Regions from separate parts of the Lysinibacillus sp. FSL P2-0066 genome, predicted to be linked through region 2. Evidence: riboswitches for the same ligand, from Rfam matches in the RefSeq annotation. Region 2 holds a riboswitch; the other holds the start of a gene.
What was found. A riboswitch is a leader RNA that binds a small molecule or an ion and turns the genes downstream of it on or off. The one in region 2 is predicted to bind FMN.

Region 1: another riboswitch for FMN. It lies ahead of ribE (riboflavin synthase); the one in region 2 lies ahead of MKZ14_RS06110 (ECF transporter S component).

Annotation. Positions count from the first base shown of each region.
Region 1 covers NZ_CP150202.1:1,496,938-1,500,155, forward strand. The annotation lists gene MKZ14_RS07225 (YibE/F family protein) at 1-547, opposite strand, end outside; FMN riboswitch at 768-893, shown strand; FMN riboswitch at 1,010-1,135, shown strand; gene ribE (riboflavin synthase) at 1,335-1,973, shown strand; partial or broken gene ribB (3,4-dihydroxy-2-butanone-4-phosphate synthase) at 1,998-2,624, shown strand; gene ribE (6,7-dimethyl-8-ribityllumazine synthase) at 2,643-3,125, shown strand.
Region 2 covers NZ_CP150202.1:1,277,904-1,281,121, forward strand. The annotation lists gene MKZ14_RS06105 (hypothetical protein) at 1-1,018, shown strand, start outside; FMN riboswitch at 1,163-1,349, shown strand; gene MKZ14_RS06110 (ECF transporter S component) at 1,568-2,155, shown strand; gene MKZ14_RS06115 (sodium-dependent transporter) at 2,397-3,218, shown strand, end outside.

The sequences.
Region 1 (3,218 bases), 220 kb from region 2:
TGACTAATAACAGGCTTACGCCCCCATGCTTCACATAAAGATCTAATGCGAATGATAAAATCACAGCATTGACACTCAAACTAATGATAGAAAATAAGCCTTGTCTTTTACCTACAATAAGTAGGGCAAAAATAAAAATCCATGCAATCATTACCATGGTTTGATCTCGTTTTAAATCGAGAATGGTTCCTGTTAAAACAGATTGTGTTGTGCGATCATCTAGCGTGACAAAGATTTCATTGCCTACATGGTATTCTTGATCAAAAGCACCAGACGAAGAATAGTCATTCGTCAAATGAATGGATTGCCCCTTATGCTGACCATTTTTGATAATGGCCATAATCTCCTGTGTAAACAAAAAATCCTCATTTTCATACATATCTGTCATCGGTTCTGATGCTGTTACATCCACTTGCGTTATTTCCGCTATCGGTCGATCATAAAATTGTTCGTTATGAAGTACGAAAACGATCGAAACCCCACAACAGAGTGCTAATAGGGCATAGAAAATAGCTTGTTTAAAAGGTATATTTTTAAAAAATGTCAAGTAAATGACCTCCAAACTGCTAGACTGAATAGTCACTTGTAAAGGAACGTTTTTTTGATTAAGAAGTTCCATAAACAGGTTAAATGTCATCATTTTAATAACATCTTTTACATTTTTCAAGTCGAGTCAAAGCTGTTTAAAATTTATGCTTCGAAAAAAATTTAAAAAGAAGGATGGATAATATAATAAAATAGTGTTATCGTAAGACTAGCTAAATAAAAATATTCTTCGGGGTAGGGTGAAATTCCCGATCGGCGGTGATGAAGCAATTCAAAGTCCGTGAGCGCAAGCTGATTTGGTGCAAATCCAAAACCGACAGTTACAGTCTGGATGGGAGAAGGGTAAAAATGCGAACTTTTTAAATTGATTCTAATTTAGAAGGTTTATTTGACTATGCATTTATTACAAAACTTCCCAATCATCTTGTGGGAAGTTTTTTTATTTAGCTACAATCGAATAGAAGATGTTCTTCGGGGTAGGGTGAAATTCCCAATCGGCGGTGATGAAGCAATTCAAAGTCCGTGAGCGCAAGCTGATTTGGTGCAAATCCAAAACCGACAGTGATAGTCTGGATGGGAGAAGAACGAGTGAGATGACAGTCTATGAAAAAATTGTTTTCAAATAGGCTTATTTGTTGATGTCTTATACTCCCAAAACCCCTTTGATGTAAAGGGGTTTTTATTTTTTATTGCTAACGAGAGAAGGGAGAAGGATAAGGCACAAAAACAGGTGGATCAACTTTAAAAGTTAAGGATAGAAGTGCTAATAAAGTAGAGTAGGTGATGGAATGTTTACAGGACTTGTAGAGGATATTGGTATCATAAAAGCCGTGCAAAGCGATCGGGACAGTATGAAAATTACGGTTCAATCAGCCAAGATAACGGAGGATGTCAAGCTTGGTGACAGTATAGCGGTCAATGGCGTTTGTTTAACGGTGACAAATTTCACACAACAGCAGCTTACGATGGATGTTATGCCTGAAACAGTCAAAGCAACAAATCTACAGCAGCTGGCAATAGGTGATTCTGTTAATTTGGAGCGTGCCATGCCTGCTAATGGGCGATTTGGTGGCCATTTTGTTGCTGGTCATGTTGATGGAGTCGGCAAAATTTTGCGAAAACGTCCAGTAGCAAACGCCGTATATATTGATATCGAAATGTCAGAGGAGCTAACCAACTTTTGTATTCCAAAGGGTTCCATAACAATTGATGGCACAAGCTTAACCCTTTTTCATGTTGAAGCCAAGAGTGTCACAATTTCACTTATTCCTCATACTTACAAAGAAACCGTTTTAGGTATGAAGAGGGTTGGAGCAATCGTTAATATCGAAACCGATTTAGTTGGAAAATACATTATAGGGCAATTAAAAAAGGGGCAAACAACGCCAGCTATTACAAGAGATTATTTAGCACAACATGGTTTTTAAATCACAGAATAGGAGTTGATCATCGTGCTACATTCAATTGAAGAAGCCATAGAGGATTTAAGGCAGGGCAATATGATTGTGGTGGTTGATGATGAGGATCGAGAAAATGAAGGAGATCTTCTGGCACTCGCTGAATTCATCACACCAGCAACAATCAACTTTATGGCAACCAATGGTAGAGGTTTAATTTGTACGCCGATTTCACAGCAGCTTGCACAAAAGCTAGATTTATATCCAATGGTTCAGCACAATACAGATAACCATCAAACCGCATTTACGGTAAGTATCGATCATGTAGAAACAACGACAGGGATTAGCGCCTTTGAGCGTGCGCTAACGATACAAAGGATGGTAGAAAAGCAAGCTAAGCCGACTGATTTTCGTCGACCAGGCCATATTTTTCCGTTGATTGCGAAAGAGCAAGGCGTGCTGGAACGGAGAGGACACACGGAGGCCACTATTGATCTAGCGAAGCTTTGTCATAGCGTACCTGCAGGTGTTATTTGCGAAATTATGGGTGATGATGGGCACATGCTTCGGTTTGAAGAACTAACAAATTACGCTGCACATCATGGCTTAAAAATGATCTCGATAGAAGCATTGGTTGCTTATCGTCAACAATTATCCACTAATAAAACTAAAATTTCTATGTAAAAAGGAGAAGGAACAATGGGTCAAACATTTGAAGCACAATTAATTGGAACGGATTTGAAAATTGCAGTAGTAGTGGGTCGTTTTAATGAGTTTATTACTAGCAAATTATTGGATGGGGCAATGGATGGTTTAACTCGTCATGGGGTTGATTCTGCATCTATTGATGTCGCATGGGTGCCAGGAGCTTTTGAAGTTCCTTTTATAGCGAAACAACTGGCAGAAACCAAGAAATATGATGCTATTATTGGTTTAGGTACTGTTATTCGTGGCTCTACAACACACTATGACTATGTTTGTAATGAATCGGCAAAAGGCATTGCCAATGTGTCATTGTCAACGAATGTACCTGTTATTTTTGGAATTGTTACTACCGAAAATATTGAACAGGCAATTGAACGTGCAGGAACGAAATCTGGTAATAAAGGCTATGATGCTGCAATGTCTGCAATTGAGATGGCAAATCTAAAGAAAATGATTGGATCAGGACAATTTGAATAGTCGTCACAACATTTGTTTCTTTGAATATTTTGAACAACCATGGGAAAAATATGCTTAAGTGTATTTATTGAAGGTGATTGTTTCATAAATGTA
Region 2 (3,218 bases):
CGCGTTAACGGTGCTCGTTGGCTCCATGGTCATGAATAATAACGCTAGCCAAAAAGATCTAGCTAGTACACCGGAAACGGCTAATTACTCTACATTACAGGAAGATCGTTCTGCTAAAGAGGCCGCTACCCAGGATGAGGCACTTCAATCCAGTATTGTAGCGGAGCATGAGCGTATGTTATCTTTACGGTCATCAGTCTATGAGGAAGATGTGAAAGATGCTGTCGTTTTTCGTATTGGTTTGGCAGGACGCGATGCAGAAAGTGTACCAATGACATATGTGATACCAAATGAGCGTGTAGCAACTGATTTTGGGACGCAAAAACCTTCTACTTTACAGATGTATGAGAAATATGCTCCTCAAATTGATGAAGAAGCCAAAGGGTTTACGGATTATCATCCTTTTAAGGGTGAACTGAAGGAGAAAGATGACAAGCTTGTCCACGTTTTACCAAAGGACAATAACTATGATGTTGCTTCAGCTACCGTTAATGAATACAAAGGTACTTTAGAGGATACATTCTCGGATTCTGAATATACGGAAGTTGAGATTCAAAATGAAGATGGCACACCTTATGAGTTTTCTCAAGAGGGTGAGCCAAGCCAAGCCATGTCATTAACAAACGCCAAACATTTTAATTATTATTTATACCAAGATGGTAATGGGGCAGAATATCTATCACCAGATTTCCGTCAAACATTTGCTAATGTTACAGAGGCACTTACATTAATGAAAAACAAAAATGATGATGTTTATGTAACAGTTGTTCCTGAAAATGTGACATACACGGTGAAAGAGGAAGCAGAAGGTGTAGTCGTTACTTTCGATATCCCTTTAGATTTAGCATCGATGGAGCCAATTCGCGCTACCCAACTGATTGAGGCCATGATGTTAACTGCTGCTAGCTTTGACCAACAATTACGCTTAGATAATGTGGTCCAAGAAAGCTGGGAAGGATTCGATTTAAAAACGTATTTGCCAAAGCCTGTGGGGCCAAATAAACAATATATGCCTTAGACAAAATCAAAAATGGAGCATTCCTGTAACATGGAATGCTCAATTTTTACAATACATACAAATCTAATCGGATTTTTTTTAAGCAGAACTATTTACTTTTTCTTGATAATTAATTATAGTAAGGTTGTAGTATAAAATAATATGATTCATCTTCGGGGCAGGGTGAAAATCCCGACCGGCGGTAATAGAGTGGTGAACCGTTAATGTTTTTCATTAACTCGAATGGTTTATGCTTCGCTCTTCAGCCCGCGACCTGTGCAAATTTATTTGCATGGCTGACTTGGTGTGATTCCAAGGCCGACAGTTAAAGTCTGGATGGGAGAAGATGGAGGTACGATCGTCATTCATTGTTATGAAATGAACTATGACCGAGCGCTTTTTTTGTATGACTTTTTAAACAGTGCTTAAAAAATAGTTTATGTTGACGCTTATTCGTCATGCCTTTCTCCCTTGTGCTTTTCATGCATAAGGGTTTTTTCATGCTAACAATTGAAAGATCGTCACCTTTCTTCTTGCGAGATTGAATCAGCAAAGAGGAGAGAGTTTTCTATGAAGAAAAATGTTAAACTTCAATCGTTTATTACGATTGGCATGCTGAGCAGTATTTCGTTTTTATTAATGCTTTTTAATTTCCCAATTCCACCATTCCCAGCATTTTTGGAAGTCGACTTTAGTGATATGCCTGCATTAATAGCAGCCATCACTATGGGGCCTGTGGCTGGTATTTTAGTAGAATTATTTAAAAATGTATTGGATTGGATTTTCTCGGGAACGCCAACAGGTGTGCCAGTAGGTCATATTGCCAACTTTGCAACAGGTATTTTATTTATTTTACCAGTAAGCCTTATTTTTAATCGCTTTAAAACAATTGCTGGTCTTGTTGGAGGTTTAGCGACTGGAACAGTTGTAATGGCGGTAGGCATGAGTGTTTTAAACTACGCAGTATTTTTACCGATGTACACATACTTCTTAGGTATGGAGCCTGTTGTAGGTGATTCGCTTTATAAAATGATCATTGCTGGGATTTTACCATTTAACATTGTAAAAGGTATTTTATTAACGGCTATTATGGCGTTTTTATTTACAACAATGCGCAAATGGATCGACCGCCAGCGTTCTATCTATATAACAAAATAATTTTTACTAACCTCGGGTAAACATACCTGAGGTTTTTTGTTGGAAGGATTGAAGGATAGGGGAAAGGTCTGATGGATAATTTACTAAAAGTGAAGGATAGAAAGGCAAAACTAACGGATAATTATAGAAAAAAGTAATGGGATAAACTAGCTATCTAGTCCTTTATAATTACAACCTAGTCGAAAGCTATATTTTCATGTAAAATAGAGAAGAGTTTAGAATGTTTGAGGAGTTTGAAGAGATGAGTGGAAAAAAAGGACAGTGGTCTAGTAAATTAGGTTTTATTTTAGCATCAGCTGGTGCGGCGATTGGACTAGGGGCAATTTGGAAACTTCCCTATGTAACAGGACAAAGTGGTGGAGGAGCATTTTTCCTTATCTTTGTGTTATTTACCTTGTTAATAGGACTACCGATGTTATTGTCCGAGTATGTTTTAGGACGTGGTACACAATCCGAGGCTGTAACAGCGTATAAAAAAATTGCTCCAACTAAGCCAGGCTGGGCTTGGATTGGTCGAATGGGCGTGCTAGGCTGTTTTTTATTATTAACTTTTTATAGCGTAGTTGGAGGTTGGATCTTTATTTATAGCGGGCTAGGTGTAGCTGGCGCGGTAATTGATCCAGCAGTAGATCCAGCTGAACTATTTGGAAAAATTATAGGTACGCCTTGGATTACGCTAGTTGGACTAGTGTTGTTTACATTAGCCAACGTACTTGTGATTTCATTAGGTGTACAAAATGGAATTGAAAAGGCCAATAAATGGATGATGCCGTTACTCTTCATAATGTTCATTGTCCTTGTTGTGCGTGCAGTTACATTAGATGGGGCAATGGAAGGGGTAAAATTCTTCTTATGGCCTGATTTCTCGAATATTACAGGTAAAGCATTATTAGAAGCCCTAGGACAATCGTTCTTTGGGTTAGCAGTAGGCTTTTCTTGTCTAGTTACATATAGCTCTTATTTAAAAAAGGATGTCAGTCTTCCGAATTCAGCGGGTTCTGTAGTGTTGTTAACCGTGCTTGTTTCATTTTTAGCAGGTTTAGCGATTTTCCCTGTGGTGTTC